4 regions of the Streptomyces hawaiiensis genome follow, and region 3 is predicted to be linked to each of the others. Evidence: riboswitches for the same ligand, from Rfam matches in the RefSeq annotation. Region 3 holds a riboswitch; each other region holds the start of a gene.

Region 1 (4,687 bases), 5.0 Mb from region 3:
CGCCGGGCCCGACCCCGCCGTGCCGGCCAGCGCACCCGCCACGAGCGAGCCGAACAGCTTGCGACGCAGCGCGCGTTCGTCGTCCGTGACCATACGGGCGGGCAGGTCGGGCACCTTGATGCCGTGCCGGGCCAGGCGAACCGGGCTGACGCGGATGTCGGCCAGGTCGCGGTAGACCAGCCGCAGCGGATCACCCGCCGCCGAGAGAACCACCAGGAGGTTCTGGCCGTGCGCCTCCAGGGCCACGCCCAGCTCCAGCAGCCGCAGCCCGACGGTGAGGGTGAGACGCGCGAAGCCGGACAGCCAGGCCGGGGAGCGGGGGAGACCGGTGGTGGCGAGCGCGGCCACCGGCAGGACCCGTTCGCCGCTGCCCGCGTACGTCTGCGGCGACTCCCGCAGGACCGCCGCGAAGTCGGGGGAGCCGGCCGCCGCCGCGCCCAGGGTGCGGGTGACGTGCAACAGGCCGTCCGTGCGCGCCGCCGGTGTCGCGGCGAAGTCCGACAGGACCGCCGACGCGGCCACCGAGGGCAGGGAGATGTCCCGCACCGAGGACGTCAGCCGGGCGCTCAGCGAGGTCTTCACATGCGGCCCGCCGGGCAGGGCCAGCGTCCGCAGGGACATCAGCGGATGCGCGGGGCGCCGCTCCTCGCACGCCCGCTTCAGCACATGCGCCGCCTGCCACGGATGCACCGGCAGCATCACCCGCCCCCCGTCCCGCAGCTCGCCCGGCCACACCCCCGTGACCAGGCACTCCTGCGCCGGGACCGGCACCAGCCCGAGCTCCACGACCGGCCGGTGCTCGGGCCCGTAGGCGAGCTGCTCGGCCACCGAGAAGCCGGGGCGGGACCGGCACGTCGGATGGAACGGATGCCCGTCGACGATCCGCTGCTCCCACGCCCAGTCGCTCTCCGGCCAGTCGCCCCGACCGGCATCCTGCCCCGCTCGCGACAGCGCCAAGGAGGCCACGCTGTGCCCGAGTTCGGAGGCGAAGGAAGCGGAGTGCGCTACCGCGAGGTCCGTCATCAGCCGCGCCGGATCCGCGTACGCCGCCTCGCCGAGCCGCACGACGGTGACGTACGCGCCGGTCGCGTACGGATCCGGCCGGGGGCCGTGCAGGCGGCGGCCGTCGGACAGGGACAGCGTCAATCCGTCCCGGCCCCGCTCCCGGCGGGTGACCCAGGGCAGCGGATCATGGGCCAGACCACGCCACAGCCGGGACAGCACGGCCGCCCGGGCGCCGGGCAGTTCGGCCTCGTACCGCGCCAGAAGGCCGGGCCGTACGACGGACAGCTCGTCGGCGACCTCGGTCTCGGCGGAGGGGGGACGGTGCACGGGCGGGCTCCTCGGGTACGAATAGGGGCGTCACAGCGGAATGGCGACGACCGACATACTGATCATCTCCGCCCGGAACGCTGGAAGGACCGTAGGGACGAGTGGAACGCGTGGACCTCATGCCCCCGCCCGCCGACGACGACTCGGCCCACGGTGACGACACGGCCACCGGCCTCGCCGACGCGTACGCCGCCGTGCCCCTGCTGAACTGCCTGCTGCGAGAAGTGGCCCGGCCGGTCCGCCAGGAGGGCGGACACCGGATCTACCGTCTGCCCGGCGGCAACCGGCTGCTGCGGGTGCGCGGAACGCGCCGGCCCGCCGGACCGGAGGTCGAGGTCGACGGCGCCTGGCACCGCGTCGGTCACACCGAGCTGGTCAAGCTCGTCGCCGAGGAACTGCGCCGCCACACCGGGCTGTCCAACCACGAACTGCCCACCGAGATGCTCGACAGCCGGGACGCCGTGGCCGCCCTGCTCGCCGCCCGCGCCCGGGCCACCCCACCCGAGGACCTCTACCTGCGCTCCGAGCAGTCTCTCCTCACCGGCCACACCCACCACCCGGCCCCCAAGGCGCGCGGGGGCGGCCCCGCCGCCGGCTGGCTGCCGTACGCACCCGAGGCGTACGCCCGTTTCCCGATGGCCCTGCTCGGGCTGCGCGAGGACACCGTCGTCGAGGAGGGCGACACCCGCGCCCTCGACGCCCTCGGCACGGCCCCGCCCGGCTACCGCCTGCTCCCCGCCCACCCCTGGCAGCTGGACCTGGCCGCCCCGGAGCTCGCCGCCGCCTTCGCCGACGGCAGGCTGGTCCGGCTCGGCGCGACCGCCTTCGACACCTGGCCCACGGCCGCGATCCGCACGCTCTACACACCCGAGCACGACCTCTTCCTGAAGTTCAGCCTGGACGTGCGCATCACCAACGACATCCGCCGGCTGTGGCGCCACGACCTGCTCGCCCTGCCCCGGACCGACGCGGCCGTCCGCTCCGCATTCGAGACGTTCGACGGGCCCCCGGCGTGGCTGGCCGACCGCGGGTACCGCACCGCCGACTTCGCCTTCGAGGCCCTCGCCGTCCTCGTCCGCGACGGCTTCGGCGACCGCCTCCTGCCCGGCGCGACCCCGCTGCTCGCCGCCGGGCTCGTCGAGGGCTTCGACGGCCATCCGCTCGACCGCGCCGTCGACCCGGGGGCCTGGTGGGCGGCGTACCTGGCCCGGGTCGTGCCCCCGGTGCTGGCGGCGTTCGCCGAACACGGCGTCGTCATCGAGGCTCACCTGCAGAACACCCTGGTCGCCGTGGACGCCGACGGCCTGCCGGTGCAGGCCCTGTACCGGGACGCCGAGGGCGTGAAGCTGCTGCCGGAGGTGACGCGGCGGGCCGGCTGGGAGCGGCTCGTGTACTGCCTGGTCGTCAATCACCTCATGGAGATCGCCGGCGCCCTCACCGAACGGCACCCCGGGTTCGACCCCTGGCCCGCCGCCCGCCGCGAACTCGCCCGCCACGACCTGCCGGAGATCCCCGCCCTGCTCGCCTCACCCACACTGCCGGCCAAGACGAACCTGCTGCTGCGCTGGACGGGCGCGGACGGCGCCGCCGCCCACTACCTGCCGCTGCCCAACCCGCTCAGGGCCGGCCGCATGGAATGATGGCCGGCGAACAAGGCGACGGCGGAACGAGGAAGCCGGTGTGAATCCGGCGCGGTCCCGCCACTGTGATCGGCGAGCCGGTCCCGACAGGCCACTGCCCGCGCACGGGTGGGAAGGCCGGGAGCGGCATCGACCCGAGAGCCAGGAGACTCACGCGGTCGCCTCCTCGACGGACCACCGGGGCGGATCTCCCCGGAGAGAGGGAAGGTGCGGCATGTCCGCAACGCCGGCCGGAGGGCTTCCGTGCCGCATCGTCGTCTGCCGGGACTGCTGCTGCGGCAGCCCCAAGGTGACCGGCGTCGATCACGCCGCCCAGACCCAGCGTCTGCGCACGGCGGCACCGGTACGGGTCTCCGACTGCCTCGACGTCTGCGACCAGGCCAACGTCATCGTCGTCCAGCCGTCAGCGGAGGGCCGGGGCGCCGGAGGCCGGCCGGTGTGGCTCGGACTGGTCAACGACCCGGCCGCCACCGAGGACGTCGTCTCCTGGGTGCGGGAGGGCGGTCCCGGCATCGCCCCCCTGCCCGACATCCTCGGCCTGTACGTCTTCACACCGCTCGCGCGACGCCGCGCCGACGGCTCATGACGCGGCCGGCACGCACAGCACGGGCACGGTCGACAGATGCAGCAGCTTGTGCGGTGTCGAGCCCAGCAGTGCGCCCCGCACCGGGCTCTCGCCCCATGTGCCCACCACGATGACCCTGGCCTCGTGGCGGGCCGCGGCGTCGATCAGCGCCTGCGCGGGCCGCTCGTCGACGAGTTCCACCGACGTCCGCACACCGGCCTCGTCGGCCACCCGCAGCGCGTGACCGAGCGCGGTGTTGCCGGCCTCGCGGACGGCCTCGTGATGAGCGCCGTACTCCTCGCCCGTGACGCCGGGCGCGGCGACGCCGTAGACGATCACCAGGGGTTCGTCGTACGCGGTCGCCACCTCGATGGCGACGCGCAGTGCGCTCAGGGCGCCCGGGGACTCGTCGTAGCCGAGGACCACCGACATCTTCAGGACTCCTTGCCGTCGACGAGGTCCGGGTCGACCACGCTCGGGTGTTCCGACCAGAAGGCGGGCGCCATCAGCCGCCACACGACCATGAGGACGACGCCCGCGACGATGATCCCGATCCCGATGACGAGCGGCGGGCCGAGGCCGAACCACGAGACACCGCTGTAGGAGTTGTCGGGGTCGGACATGTCCGCCACGGATTCCACCAGCAACCACGCCAGCAGCCCCGCACCGATCAGCGGGCCGAGGCCGATCAGGAAGAAGTTGCGGACGCTGCGGGTCAGCTGGCGGCGGTAGTAGACCGCGCAGGCCAGGCCCGTGAGCGCGTAGTAGAAGGCGATCAGCAGGGACAGGGCGGTGAGGGAGTCGAAGAGGGCGTTCTCACTGACGTGGTAGAGGACGAGGTACCAGGCGATGGCGATGCCGGCGACCCACCAGGTGCTCACGTCGGGGGTGCGGAACCGCGGGTGGATGCGGCCGAAGTGCGCGGGCAGCGCGTGCCGGCGTGCCATGGACAGGCCCGTGCGCGACGCCGGGATGATCGTCGTCTGCGTGGAGGCGAGCGCGGACGTCGAGACCGCCAGCAGCACGACCCAGTCCCAGCCGCCCATGGCCTCCTCGGCGAGCAGGGCGAAGATGAACTCCTCCTCCGCCGCGTTCTCGGCGAGGTAGTCCGTTCCGGCGTAGCCCACGACCGCGAAGGCGACCGCGAGGT
Region 2 (4,687 bases), 3.8 Mb from region 3:
TTATGCGACCTACATATGCAGGAACCTTTAAGTAAGAACCCAGCGAAAACCCTGGTGGACACGGCATACTGCGGGTAGACCACAGGGAATGGTGGACTAGACCAAAAGCGGCGCCGACGGTATACAAGTGGGATCGTGTCGGCAGACCCAGCCGGGAAGGCGGAGCATGAGCACCGACGTCAGCAGTGCGGAGAACGAGAACGGGGTGCCCGTCCGTACCGCACGCGTGCCCAAGTACTACCGCCTGAAGAAGCACCTGCTCGACATGACGGAGACGCAGGCGCCCGGCACGCCGGTCCCGCCCGAGCGCACGCTGGCGGCGGAGTTCGACACCTCGCGCACCACCGTGCGCCAGGCGCTGCAGGAACTGGTCGTCGAAGGCCGGCTGGAACGCATCCAGGGCAAGGGCACCTTCGTCGCCAAGCCGAAGGTCTCGCAGGCGCTGCAACTGACCTCGTACACCGAGGACATGCGCGCCCAGGGCCTCGAACCCACCTCGCAGCTGCTGGACATCGGCTACATCACCGCCGACGACCGCCTGGCCGGGCTGCTCGACATCACGCCCGGCGGGCGCGTGCTGCGCATCGAGCGGCTGCGCATGGCCAACGGCGAGCCGATGGCCATCGAGACCACGCATCTGAGCGCGAAGCGCTTCCCGGCGCTGCGGCGCTCGCTGGTGAAGTACACGTCCCTCTACACGGCGTTGGCCGAGGTCTACGACGTCCATCTCGCGGAGGCCGAGGAGACCATCGAGACGTCCCTGGCCACCCCGCGCGAGGCCGGCCTGCTCGGCACGGACGTCGGCCTGCCGATGCTGATGCTCTCCCGGCACTCCCTGGCCCGGGACGGCCGGCCGGTGGAGTGGGTGCGGTCGGTCTACCGGGGGGACCGGTACAAGTTCGTGGCCCGGCTGAAGCGGCCTCAGGAGTAGCGGAACCGCTGTTGAGGCGGCTGATGAGGGCCCATTTCATTTGGGTACCGCATTGCGGACGAGGGGTTCCGCTATCGCCACGCCCTGACCTAGATTGCCTGCGCATTACAGGTGATCAGCAAGGGGACGGAGCCGCCTGATGTCGCAAGCCCCGGAAGTCAGCGGAGGGCCGGTGGTGACGCCCATGCGCGTCGTCATCGCCGTCTGCCTCATAGCGCCGTTCGTGGCCATGTTGTGGGTCGGCTCGTACGCCAAGACCGACCCGGCCTTCATCGGGATCCCGTTCTTCTACTGGTATCAGATGGCGTGGGTGCTCATCTCCACCGTCCTGACGATGATCGCCTACAAGCTGTGGCAGCGTGACCAGCGCGCCCGCTCGGCCGCGAAGGGCGGTGCGTCGCAGTGAAGGACGGCGTGAACGGCGTCGCACTGGGCGTCTTCATCTTCTTCTTCCTGGCCGTGACGGTCATGGGCTTCCTGGCCGCGCGCTGGCGCAAGGCCGACAACGAGCAGAGCCTGGACGAATGGGGCCTGGGCGGGCGCTCGTTCGGCACCTGGGTCACCTGGTTCCTGCTCGGCGGCGACCTGTACACCGCGTACACCTTCGTGGCCGTGCCGGCGGCGATCTACGCGGCGGGCGCGGCCGGCTTCTTCGCGGTGCCGTACACGATCCTGGTGTACCCGCTGATCTTCACCTTCCTCCCCCGCCTGTGGTCGGTCTCCCACAAGCACGGGTACGTCACGACGTCCGACTTCGTGCGCGGCCGCTTCGGCTCGAAGGGCCTGTCGCTGGCGGTGGCCGTGACCGGCATCCTGGCGACGATGCCGTACATCGCGCTCCAGCTGGTCGGCATCCAGGCCGTGCTGGACGTGATGGGCGTCGGCGGCGGCGAGGACACCAACTGGTTCATCAAGGACCTGCCGCTGCTGATCGCGTTCGGCGTGCTGGCGGCTTACACGTACTCGTCGGGTCTGCGGGCCCCCGCGCTCATCGCGTTCGTGAAGGACACGCTGATCTACATCGTCATCGCGGTGGCGATCATCTACATCCCGATCAAGCTGGGCGGCTTCGACGACATCTTCGCCAAGGCGAGCGAGGCGTACGGCCAGACCAACCCGGCGACGGGTGCGCCGCGCGGTGCGCTGGTACCGGCCGAGGCGGGGCAGTGGACGTACGCCACGCTGGCGTTGGGCTCCGCCCTGGCCCTCTTCATGTACCCGCACTCGATCACGGCGACGCTGTCCTCGAAGAGCCGTGAGGTGATCCGCCGCAACACCACGATCCTGCCGCTGTACTCGCTGATGCTGGGTCTGCTGGCGCTGCTCGGGTTCATGGCGATCGCGGCCGGGATCAAGGTGCAGAACGGGCAGCTGGCGATTCCGCAGCTGTTCGAGACGATGTTCCCGGACTGGTTCGCGGGCGTGGCGTTCGCGGCGATCGGCATCGGCGCGCTGGTGCCGGCGGCCATCATGTCCATCGCGGCCGCGAACCTCTTCACCCGCAACATCTACAAGGACTTCATCAAGCCGGACGCCACACCGGCGCAGGAGACCAAGGTCTCCAAGCTGGTCTCCCTGCTGGTGAAGGTCGGCGCCCTGGCCTTCGTCCTCACCATGGACAAGACGGTCGCCATCAACTTCCAGCTGCTGGGCGGCATCTGGATCCTGCAGACCTTCCCGGCCCTGGTCGGCGGCCTGTTCACCCGCTGGTTCCACCGCTGGGCCCTGCTCGCGGGCTGGGCGGTCGGCATGGTCTACGGCACGGCCGCCGCGTACGGCGTCGCCTCGCCCACGCAGAAGCATTTCGGCGGCTCCTCGAAGGAGATCCCGGGCATCGGCGAGATCGGCTACATCGGCCTCACGGCGTTCGTCCTGAACGTGGTGGTGACGGTGGTCCTGACCTTCGTCCTGAGGGCCCTGAAGGCCCCCGACGGCATCGACGAGACCAAGCCGGAGGACTACACGGCCGACGCGGGCGACCCGGGGGTCCAGGTGGAACTCCCGCCTGCCACCGCCGGTTCGGCGCACTGACTTCAGGGGCGCGGAGCCCGGCACACACCACCCGCAGCGGGCCGTCGTGATCACGTATCACGGCGGCCCGCCGCCGTTTCCGACACAACATCTGGGGGTGCCTTCCGAACCTGGCACAAGATGTATGCTCATGCTCGCTGTCGCCGCAGGGGAATCCGGTGTGAATCCGGAACTGTCCCGCAACGGTGTGCTTGCGCATGTCTGTTCCCCGAACCGCCATGCACAGGAGTCAGTCCGAGGACCTGCCGACAGCGCACCCGGCCACCCGGCCGGTGTGCCCTGACGTCCGGGCCTCGTGGAATGGGCCGGTGGACGCGACGCCGCGTGCGCTCGCGTGCTGCCCCCTGCCCTCGACGAGGCCCCCGTGCCGAGCGAGGGAGAGCCCCACGTGACCATCGCGCCAGCCGAACCGGTCTCAGCCACCGAAGAGCCCGACGCTCCCGGTACCGCGCTGCTGCGGACCCTGACCGAGCTGACCGCCGACCTCCCCGACGCCGACCCCGGCCGGGTCGCCGCCGCCGCCCTGCGCGGCAGGTCCTCGCGAGCCGACGAGGCGGAGTTGCGTGATCTGGCGACGGAGGCCGCGGCCGGTCTGATCTCCGAGGACCCCGCCTACTCCCGGCTGGCCGCGCGGCTGCTGACCGTCGGCATCCGCGAGGAGGCCGCCTCACAGGGTGTCACGTCCTTCACCGAGTCCGTCGCGGCCGGCCACCGCGAGGGCCTCATCGCCGACCGCACCGCCGAGTTCGTCCGGCTGCACGCGGCCCGGCTCGACGCCCTGATCGACACCGGCGCCGACGACCGCTTCGGCTACTTCGGCCTGCGCACGCTGCACAGCCGCTACCTGCTGCGCCACCCCCACACCCGCAAGGTCGTCGAGACGCCCCAGCACTTCCTGCTGCGGGTGGCGAGCGGCCTCGCCGAGGACGACACCACGCGCGCGCTGGACGAAGTCGCGGCTCTCTACGGCCTCATGAGCCGCCTCGACTACCTCCCCTCCTCCCCCACCCTCTTCAACTCGGGCACGCGGCACCCGCAGATGTCGTCCTGCTACCTCCTCGACTCCCCCAAGGACGAGCTGGACTCCATCTACGACCGCTACCACCAGGTGGCCCGGCTGTCGAAGCACGCCGGCGGCATCGGGATCGCGTACTCCCGCATCCGCGCCCGCGGTTCACTGATCCGCGGCACCAACGGGCACTCCAACGGCATCGTGCCGTTCCTGAAGACCCTCGACGCCTCGGTCGCCGCGGTGAACCAGGGCGGCCGCCGCAAGGGCGCGGCCGCGGTCTACCTGGAGACCTGGCACTCCGACCTCGAGGAGTTCCTGGAGCTGCGCGACAACACCGGTGAGGACGCCCGCCGCACGCACAACCTGAACCTCGCGCACTGGGTGCCGGACGAGTTCATGCGGCGCGTGAACGCCGACGCGCACTGGTCGCTGTTCTCCCCCTCGGACGTGCCGGAGCTGGTCGACCTGTGGGGCGAGGAGTTCGACGCCGCGTACCGGGCGGCCGAGGCGAAGGGCCTCGCGCGGAAGACCCTGTCCGCCCGTGAGCTGTACGGCCGCATGATGCGCACCCTCGCGCAGACCGGCAACGGCTGGATGACCTTCAAGGACGCCGCCAACCGCACCGCCAACCAGACGGCCGAGCCGGGCCACGTCGTCCACTCGTCCAATCTCTGCACGGAGATCCTGGAGGTCACCAGCGACGGGGAGACGGC
Region 3 (4,687 bases):
GGCCCCGGCGGCTCTCGACGTCGTCCTCGATGTGCTCGCCGAGGATCTGGAAACCGCCGCAGACACCGAGGACGGGCCGCTGCTCGGCGGCCCGGCGGACCAGGGCCTCGGCGAGCCCCCGCTCACGCAGCCACTCCAGTGCCCGGACCGTCCCGCGGGTGCCGGGCACGATGACGAGGTCGGCGTCGGACAGCTCCTCCGGCCGGTCCACGAACCGCACCACGACCCCGGGTTCGGCGGCCAGGGCGTCCACGTCGGTGAAGTTGGACATGAGCGGCACGGCACAGACCGCGACCCGCAGCACGTCCTCGCCGACGGGCGGGGCGACGACGGATTCCCGCACGGCGCCCCGCAGGGAGACGCGCAGCCCGTCCTCCTCGTCGATCCCGAGCCCGTGCCGGAAGGGCAGTACGCCGTACGTGCGCCGCCCGGTGAGGCCGAGCAGCATGTCCAGGCCCGGCTCCAGCAGGGAGACGTCCCCGCGGAACTTGTTGACGAGGAACCCGGCGACGTAACGCTGGTCCTCGGGCGACAGCAGCGCCACCGTCCCGAAGAACGAGGCGAACACACCGCCCCGGTCGATGTCGCCGACCACGAGCACGGGCAGCCCGGCGCCCCGGGCGATCCCCATGTTCACGATGTCCGTCCGCCGCAGATTGATCTCGGCGGGAGAACCGGCCCCCTCACAGATCACCGCGTCATACGTGCCCCGCAACTGCTCCAGGCAGTCCAGCACCGTCCCGAGCAGCCTCTGCTGCCGCCCGCCGTGGTAGCCGCGCGCGCTCATCTCGCCGACCGGCTTGCCCAGCAGCACGACCTGACTGCTCTGCTCGCCACCGGGCTTGAGTAGCACGGGGTTCATCAGCGCGGTCGGCTCGACCCGGCAGGCCTGCGCCTGCATGGCCTGGGCCCGCCCGATCTCGGCCCCCTCCTTCGTCACGAAGGAGTTCAGGGACATGTTCTGCGCCTTGAAGGGCGCGACCTTGACGCCCTGGCGCACCAGCCACCGGCAGATCCCGGCGGTCACGACGCTCTTGCCGGCGTCGGAGGTGGTACCGGCGACGAGAAGACCACCGCCCATGTCATTTCCCCCTCTTCAGCAACCGCGCACTCCTCAGCAGCCGCGCACCGGCGCACACCCCGAGCGCGAGCCAGGTGACCCGCCGCGAGAGCCGCACGGCCCGTTCGACGTCGTGCGTACCGACGGCACGTCCTTGCGTGTTCAGCACGGGCCGGTGCTCCATCCGCCCGCCGTACGAGAGCGTCCCGCCCAGCCGCACCCCGAGCGCCCCCGCGAACGAGGCCTCCACAGGCCCGGCGTTGGGACTCGGATGCTTCGCCGCGTCGTCCCGCCAGGCCCGCATGGCCCCCCGCGGATCCGGCCCGGCCAGGGCGGCGAGTACGGCGGTCAGCCGTGCTCCCGGCCACCCCGCGAGGTCGTCCAGGCGCGCGGAGGCCCACCCGTACCGGCGGTACCGGGCCGACTTGTGCCCGACCATGGCGTCCAGCGTGTTGACGGCCCGGAAACCCAGCAGCCCCGGCACCCCGCCGACGGCCCCCCACACCAGCGCCCCCACCACCGCGTCGGAGGTGTTCTCGGCGACGGACTCGACCACGGCCCGGGCCATACCGTCGGCGTCGAGGGCCTGCGGATCCCGCCCGCACAGATGCGGCAGCCGGGCCCGGGCCGCCTCGACGTCCCCGGCCTCCAGGGCACGCCCGATGGTCCGTGCCTCCCGGGCGAGTGAAGTCCCCCCGACGACACCCCAGGTGGCGGCTCCGGTCAGCGCGACGGAGGCGACGCCGGAGGTCCGCACGGCACGCGCGGCGACGGACCCGAGGGCGATTGTCCCTCCGGCACACACGGCGGTGTGCAGCGCGCCCCACCCGCGGTGGTCCCGCCACAACACCCGTTCCACGGCGCCCGCGGCCCGCCCGAACGCGGCGACCGGATGCCCTCGGCGAGGATCACCGAGCAGCAGGTCACCGATCAGACCGGCGGCGGCGCCGTACGCGAAGACGCGACCGGCACCCATGGGCTCAGCCGGCCGGAAAGGCAGGCAGGGGTGGGATGTTGAAACCGGATGGGCAGCCGCGCATGGCGATACGTGTCCTCACTCAGGGTGTCCACGCCCTGGTTCGACGAGACCGGCGGTGAGAGTTCCTGGCTCCCGGGGATTGCTACCCCGGTGACAGTGGCGGGACCGCGCCGGACTTTCACCGGCTTCCTCTCCTGCCGCCGTACTGGCCCCGGCAGTCCACCACGGCCGGGAACCGCCGTCAACTTGCCGTTGACCTGCGAGGGGAGAGTGTGCAGAACCCCACATCGTCCCCTTCCGTACACACGACGACCGGGCGGCACAGGACCGAAGTCCCGCGCCGCCCGGTGGACGATGTGCGGTCGGGCCGTCAGGCCACGATCAGGTAGATGCCGTACCCGACAGCCGCCGCGCACGCCGCGAAGCACGCGTACGCGCCGGTGACCGCGAGGCTCGCGGACCCGCCCTCCGCCACCGCACGCTCGCGGCGCGACAGGCCGGTGATGCCGAGGGTGAACAGGCCGACGAGGGCCACGGTGACCACGAGGCTGACACCGAAGACGGAGCCGAGGGCCGCCCAGTCGATCTTCATCTCAGAGACTCTTCCTTGTAACCGGGTGGCGGGGTCAGACCGTCGTGGTCGTGGTCGGCGTCCGTTCGACGGTGGCCTGGGCCGGGAACGACGGCACCGGCTCCTCCGCCGGCGTACCGGCCGGCGGCGGCGTCACGGCGGCCATCGCCGTGGTGACCACGCCCGCGGGCTCCGCCTCGTCGGTGTCGTTGACGTTGGTGTGGTCGACGATCTCACGCCGCGACAGCTTCCAGATCGCCGCGCTGGAGGCGATGAGGAAGACGGCCACCACAGCGGTGCCCCAGGCGCCGAAGCCGGTGACGTACTCGGCGAGAGCACCCACCAGGGCCGCCGCCGGCAGCGTCAGACCCCACGCGACGAACATCCGCGTCGCGGTCGACCAGCGGACGACGCCGCCCTTGCGGCCGAGCCCCGCGCCCATCACCGCGCCGGACACGGAGTGGGTGGTGGACAGGGAGAAACCGATGTGCGAGGAGGCCAGGATGACCGTGGCCGCGGAGGTCTGGGCGGCGAAGCCCTGCTGCGGCTGGAGGTCGGTCAGGCCCTTGCCCATGGTGCGGATGATGCGCCAGCCGCCCAGGTAGGTGCCGAGCGCGATCGCGACGCCCGCGGAGAGGATGACCCACATGGGCGGGTCGGAGTCGGGGGCGAGGGTGCCGCCGGCGATCAGGGCGAGGGTGATGATGCCCATGGTCTTCTGGGCGTCGTTGGTGCCGTGCGCCAGGGAGACCAGGCCCGCCGAGGCGATCTGGCCGGCCCGGTAGCCCTTCCGGGACGCCTTGCCGTCGGCCTTCTTGCCGAGGGAGTACGTCAGCCGCGTCGCCAGCATCGCCGCGAGGCCCGCGACCAGCGGGGCGGCGATCGCCGGGATCAGCACCTTGGTGACCAGCACGTCACCGTGGACCGCGCCGACGCCCGCCGAGGCGATCGTGGCACCGATCAGACCGCCCATGAGAGCGTGGGAGGAGCTGGACGGCAGGCCGACCAGCCAGGTCAGCAGGTTCCAGAGGATCGCGCCGACCAGGGCGGCGAAGATGACCTCAGGACGGATGCCGGCCTCGTCGACGAGGCCCTTGGAGATCGTGTTGGCGACTTCGACGGACAGGAAGGCGCCGACCAGGTTGAGGACCGCGGACATGGCCACCGCAACCTTGGGCTTCATGGCGCCCGTGGAAATGGTCGTGGCCATCGCATTCGCGGTGTCGTGGAAACCGTTCGTGAAATCGAACGCGAGTGCGGTTACCACCACAATCGCGAGGATCAGCGAGAAGCTTTCCATTTACCCAGGCAATCGTTCGAGGTCGTTGGCTGTATGAACGTAGGCAACCTGAGTGAACGGAAGATGAACTGAGAGGGGCGCAGGGGTGACCGCAACGGGGGGTCGCGGCGACGCCCCGGAGCGGCGGCCCGGCGCCCCGGTGGCTAGGTGCCTCGCGCGAACCGTTTCAGCTGATCGAGCGACCCGTTGAAGAGATTCTGGTCACCCGGGAAGGTCCCGCTGCCGTTGTCGTGCTGCCAGAAGGTCCAGGAGGACCAGCCGGCCGGCAGCGTCCCGGGGCCCGACGTGTCGTAGCGGGCGATCCACAGGGCATGACCGGCGGCGAGGACGCCGCTGTCGCCCGTGCACGTGCTCCACCGGTGGGCGGTCGTGTAGATCACCGGGCGGCGGCCGGTGAGCCGCTCGACCTCGTCGCTGAACGCCTTGATCCAGCCGACCATCCCCGTCTTCGTCAGGCCGTAGCACTTGTGCTTCTTGTCGTACGGGTTGTATTCGATGTCGAGCGCGGGCGGCAGCGTCCAGCCGTCCGCGGTCCAGCTGCCGCCGTTGCGCGCGAAGTACGCCGCCTGCGCCTGACCGGAGGACCGGTTCGGCAGGGCGAAGTGGTACGCGCCGCGCACCAGGCCCGCCGCGCGCGAGCCGTTGTACTGCTGCCCGAAGTAGGGGTTGCGGTAGGCGGTGGACTCGGTCGCCTTGACGTAGACGAACCGGGCGCCCTTGCTCTTCGCGTCCTGCCAGTCGACGTTCCTCTGATGGGACGAGACGTCGTGCCCCTTC
Region 4 (4,687 bases), 6.1 Mb from region 3:
ACGGCGATCGGCATGGCGGGCTGGCTGGTCGGCTTCGTGCTGGGGCTGCGCACCTTCAGCCAGCAGGGGCTGTTCGTCGTCGGCGGCTGGCTCGTCGACCGGTTCGGGGTGCGGCCGGTCGTGCTGGCCGGCTGCGTGCTGCGGATCGCCGGGTTCGTGTGGCTCGGGTACGCGGAGGCGAGCTGGACCGTCATCGGGGCGGTGCTGGTGATCGGATTCGCCGCCGCGCTGTTCTCCCCCGCCGTGGAGTCCGAGGTGGCCCGCCAGTCGGTGGTCTGGGAGGAGGACGGGCGAGGCCCGCGCACCCGTGTCCTCGCGCTGTTCAGCGTGGCGGGCCAGGCCGGGGCGTTCGTCGGGCCGCTGCTCGGCGCGCTGCTGCTCGCCGTCGACTTCCGCACCGCGTGCCTCGCCGGTGCCGCGGTCTTCGTGCTCGTCCTCGCCGGGCACCTGTGGCTGATGCCGCAGCACATCCCCGGCCGGATCCGCGTCCGGAAGCGGGGCGGGGCCCGCGTCCTGCTGCGCGACCGCCGCTTCCTCGCCCTGTGCTGTGCCTACGGCACCTATCTGCTCGCCTACAACCAGCTGTATCTGGCCCTGCCGGACGAGGTGCAGCGCGCGGCGGGCTCCCAGGCGCCGTTGTCCTGGCTCTTCGCGCTGTCCTCGGTGCTGGTGGTGTTCGCCCAGCTGCCGGTGACCCGCTGGGCGGGCGACCGGCTCGACCTGCGCCGCTCCATGACCGCGGGGTTGCTGCTGATCGCGTCCGGTTTCGCGGTGGTGGCCGCGGCCCGCCCGGCCGGCTGGACGGGCACCGCCGGGCTGCTGCCGGCCGCCGGCTTCGTGATCTTGCTCACCGTGGGGCAGATGCTGGTCGTGCCCGCCGCCCGCGCCTGGGTGCCCGACCTTGCCGAGGAGGGCCGGCTCGGGCTCTACATGGGTGCGCTGTCGTCCGTCTCCGGGCTGATCGTCCTGGCCGGCAGCGCCGCCACCGGCTTCCTGCTCGACCTGGGCCTGCCGGCGGCCGTACCGTGGCTGGTCCTCGCGGCCGTACCGGCTCTGGCGGTTGCTGTGGTGCCGCGCCGTGAGAAGGGGGCGGGTGCGGCGGCCTGAAACGGCGCCGGCGCCCTGCGGCAACCGGGCGCGCGGGACCTTCACTCCGGCGGGCGACTCCTTCGCTCCGGGATTTCCGAGTCCGCACCCTCTGAGGACACCGCTGCGGAGACCGGTGGTCACGTCGCGCCAGTATCCTGGGTCGGCTGCGGCACCCCCCACCAATCCCCGTGCAGAAGCGGGGAGTTCGGCCTGCGGCGACGACCTTCCCACGCAGGAGACGAGGACGAGTGCTGCTAGCGGGCCGCTACCGGCTGGATGTTGAGATCGGGCGCGGTGGAATGGGAGAGGTCTGGCGTGCGTACGACGAGACGCTCGCCAGAGCGGTGGCCCTCAAGCTGCTGCTCCCCAGGACACCGATGCCACGGCGGCCTCCCGGTTCCGTCTGGAGGCGCAGACCGCAGGGCGTCTCAACCACCCCAACGTGGTCGGTGTCCTGGACTTCGGCGAGTACGACAACCGGCTGTATCTGGTGATGGAGCTGGTCGAGGGCGACTCTCTCGCCGGGGTGCTGAACGGCTCCGGCGCGCTGCCCGCCGAGCACGTGGCCCGTCTGGCCGCGCAGGCCGCTGCGGGGCTGGCCGCCGCGCACGCGCAGGGCATCGTGCACCGGGACGTCAAACCCGCCAACCTGCTGCTGGACGCCCACGGCACGCTGAAGATCGGCGACTTCGGTATCGCGCGGTTCCTCGACGACCCCGGCGCCGCGCTCACCGCCACCGGCCAGATCGTGGGCACCGGCCTCTACCTCGCGCCCGAGCGGGCCCTTGGCCGGCAGGCGGGGCCCGCCTCCGACATGTACTCCCTGGGCTGCGTGCTCTACCAGCTCCTCAGCGGCCGCCCGCCGTTCCAGGCCGACACCGCCGTCGCCCTCCTCCACCAGCATCTCGACTCGACCCCCGTGCCGCCCCGCGAGCTCGGTGTCACCGGACTCCCGCCGGCGTTCGAGAACTACCTCCTCGGTCTGCTCGCCAAGCAGCCCGAGGACCGGCCCACCGCCCAGCAGGCCGCCGAGTGGTTCGCCGGGGGCGCCTGGCGGGGCCTGCCCGAGCCGCTGCCGGAGGCCTCACCGCCGCTGCGGCCGACGACCGCGTCCGCGGCGGCGCACGCCGCGCCCGGTCCGAGCGCGTCCGCCGAGACCAGTCACCCGACCACGTACGCGCTGCCAGCGACCACGGGGCACCGCACCGCCGCCCGGGCCGCCCAGGCGGGGCGTTCGGGTCGCCCCCGCGGGCGCGGCGGCCTCGGCAACCGGACGAGACTGGCCGCGACGGCCGCCGCCGCGGCGCTCTTCCTCGCCGCGATGCTCATCGGCATGCGCTGGTTCTCGCCCGACACGACCGCGGAGGGCACCGAACCCGACGCGTCCCCGACTGCGAGCAGCCCCGCCGCCACCCCGTCGGGCGACTCCGCCTCGTCTGTCTCCTCCGATCCGGAAGCCGCCCCGGCGGCCGGCCCGGCGACCGGCCCGGCGACCGGGCCGGGGGCAGCCGGGACGCCGACGACCGGCACCGTGGCCGATGTCACTCCGTCCGCGCCGGCCGCTTCCCCGACCCCTCCCGCGCCGGCGCCCGGCGCCGTGACTCCGACGGAGGAGGCGGGCAACGGCGGGCCGCGGCAGCCGAAGCCGGAGAAGCCGCGCCAGGCCGGGGAAGACCAGGAGAGCGACGACGGTGGAGACGACGGAGGCGACGACTGACGCGGGCTCCGAAGCCGCGCGGCGGGGCCCTGCCCGCAGCGTGTGGATCAGTGGGGGGATGCGCCGGTGTGCGAGCGGGCGCCCCCTCGCGCGCCCCTTGGGTGGCTTGTCACCGCCCTTACCCCGGCCTTATTGTCACCAGGCCTTGGTGAACGGGAAATCCGGTGTGATGCCGGTGCGGCCCTCGCCACTGTGAATCGGGAAGTCCGGCTCCAGCCCTCGCGGGCGGCCACTGGGTCCTTGTGACCCGGGAAGGCGGAGTCCGGGCGGTGGTACCCGTCAGCCAGGAGACCGGCCAAGGCGCGTCAACCATCCACGAGGTGCTGGAGAGGGTCTGCTGAGCCATGCACATAGCCGAGGGTTTCCTTCCTCCGGCGCACGCGGTCGCCTGGGGCGTCGCGTCGGCGCCGTTCGTCGTCCACGGGGTCCGGTCGCTCACCCGTGAAGTGCGCGAGCACCCCGAGAGCACGCTGCTCCTCGGTGCGTCCGGCGCCTTCACCTTCGTCCTGTCCGCCCTGAAACTGCCGTCTGTCACCGGCAGTTGCTCGCACCCCACCGGCACGGGCCTGGGAGCCATCCTGTTCCGGCCGCCCATCATGGCGGTGCTGGGCACGATCACCCTGCTCTTCCAGGCGCTGTTGCTCGCGCACGGCGGCCTGACCACGCTCGGCGCCAACGTCTTCTCGATGGCGATCGTCGGTCCCTGGGCCGGGTACGCCGTCTACGCACTGCTGCGGCGCTCCGGTGCGCCGCTGATGGTGGCCGTGTTCTGCGGCGCGTTCGTCGCCGACCTGTCCACCTACTGCGTCACCAGCGTGCAGCTGGCGCTCGCGTTCCCCGACCCGGGCAGCGGATTCCTGGGCGCGCTCGGCAAGTTCGGGTCCATCTTCGCCGTCACCCAGATTCCGCTCGCGGTGAGCGAGGGCCTGCTGACCGTGCTCGTGATGCGGCTGCTGGTGCAGTCCAGCAAGGGCGAACTGACCCGGCTGGGCGTGCTCCTCGCCAGGAAGCGGGCACGGACCGAGACCGAGACGGTGGCCCGATGAACAGGAACACGAAGATCAACCTGGTGCTGCTGCTGGCCGTGGCCGCGCTCGCCGTGCTGCCCCTGGCGCTCGGCCTCGGCGACCACAAGAAGGAGCCGTTCACGGGCGCCGACGCCGAGGCCGAGACGGCGATCACCGAGCTGAAGCCGGACTACGAGCCGTGGTTCTCGCCGCTGTACGAGCCGCCGTCCGGTGAGATCGAGTCGGCGCTGTTCGCCCTCCAAGCGGCCCTCGGCGCCGGAGTCCTGGCCTACTACTTCGGTCTGCGCCGGGGGCGGCGGCAGGGCGAGCAGCGGGCGCTGGAGCGGCAGGCCGGCAGCGCGCTCGCCGGTGCCGCCGGGAAGTCCACCGCGGAGCAGGACTGAGCCCGGGTGCTGCCGATCGACGCGGCGGCGCACAGCAGTCGCTGGCGCCGCCGCCATCCCGTGGACAAGGCCGTGCTCGGGCTCGGCCTCACCGTGCTCGCGATCTCCCTGCCGCCCTGGCCGGGGGCCGCCCTGGTGCTCCTGACGGCGCTGCTGGTGCTGCTGGGGCCGGCCGGTGTGCCCGGGCGGCGGCTGTGGCGGGCCTACCGGGTGCCGCTGGGCTTCTGTGTGACCGGCGCGGTCACGCTGCTCGTCCAGGTGGGCGGACCGGGGGGTTTCGTCTCCCTCGCGGGTGATGGGCCGGTCCGGGCCGGGGAGTTGCTGCTGCGCACCTCGGCGGCTTCCCTGGGCGTGCTGCTGTTCGCCTTCACCACACCGATGTCCGACCTGCTGCCCCGTCTGGTGCGGGTCGGGATCCCCGCTCCGGTCGTCGATGTCGCGCTGGTGACGTACCGGATGAGCTTCCTGCT

Evidence for each region. Region 3 has a riboswitch for cobalamin ahead of CEB94_RS09620 (cobalamin biosynthesis protein). Riboswitches for the same ligand answer to the same signal wherever they lie in the genome.
Region 1: another riboswitch for cobalamin. It lies ahead of CEB94_RS32525 ((2Fe-2S) ferredoxin domain-containing protein); the one in region 3 lies ahead of CEB94_RS09620 (cobalamin biosynthesis protein).
Region 2: another riboswitch for cobalamin. It lies ahead of CEB94_RS27085 (ribonucleoside-diphosphate reductase subunit alpha); the one in region 3 lies ahead of CEB94_RS09620 (cobalamin biosynthesis protein).
Region 4: another riboswitch for cobalamin. It lies ahead of CEB94_RS36990 (energy-coupling factor ABC transporter permease); the one in region 3 lies ahead of CEB94_RS09620 (cobalamin biosynthesis protein).

What each region holds. Positions count from the first base shown of each region.
Region 1 covers NZ_CP021978.1:7,085,647-7,090,333, forward strand. Annotated here, with positions in the region: gene CEB94_RS32515 (IucA/IucC family protein) at 1-1,332, opposite strand, end outside; gene CEB94_RS32520 (IucA/IucC family protein) at 1,434-2,972, shown strand; cobalamin riboswitch at 2,962-3,140, shown strand; gene CEB94_RS32525 ((2Fe-2S) ferredoxin domain-containing protein) at 3,187-3,558, shown strand; gene CEB94_RS32530 (universal stress protein) at 3,553-3,969, opposite strand; gene CEB94_RS32535 (APC family permease) at 3,972-4,687, opposite strand, start outside.
Region 2 covers NZ_CP021978.1:5,835,092-5,839,778, reverse strand. Annotated here, with positions in the region: gene CEB94_RS27100 (GntR family transcriptional regulator) at 167-931, shown strand; gene CEB94_RS27095 (DUF3311 domain-containing protein) at 1,071-1,337, shown strand; gene mctP (monocarboxylate uptake permease MctP) at 1,334-2,962, shown strand; cobalamin riboswitch at 3,087-3,226, shown strand; gene CEB94_RS27085 (ribonucleoside-diphosphate reductase subunit alpha) at 3,351-4,687, shown strand, end outside.
Region 3 covers NZ_CP021978.1:2,075,970-2,080,656, reverse strand. Annotated here, with positions in the region: gene CEB94_RS09625 (cobyric acid synthase) at 1-1,081, opposite strand, end outside; gene CEB94_RS09620 (cobalamin biosynthesis protein) at 1,083-2,036, opposite strand; cobalamin riboswitch at 2,137-2,294, opposite strand; gene CEB94_RS09615 (hypothetical protein) at 2,410-2,631, opposite strand; gene CEB94_RS09610 (inorganic phosphate transporter) at 2,666-3,910, opposite strand; gene CEB94_RS09605 (lysozyme) at 4,054-4,687, opposite strand, start outside.
Region 4 covers NZ_CP021978.1:8,154,454-8,159,140, reverse strand. Annotated here, with positions in the region: gene CEB94_RS37000 (MDR family MFS transporter) at 1-1,107, shown strand, start outside; gene CEB94_RS36995 (serine/threonine-protein kinase) at 1,400-2,806, shown strand; cobalamin riboswitch at 2,936-3,120, shown strand; gene CEB94_RS36990 (energy-coupling factor ABC transporter permease) at 3,151-3,852, shown strand; gene CEB94_RS36985 (energy-coupling factor ABC transporter substrate-binding protein) at 3,849-4,217, shown strand; gene cbiQ (cobalt ECF transporter T component CbiQ) at 4,224-4,687, shown strand, end outside.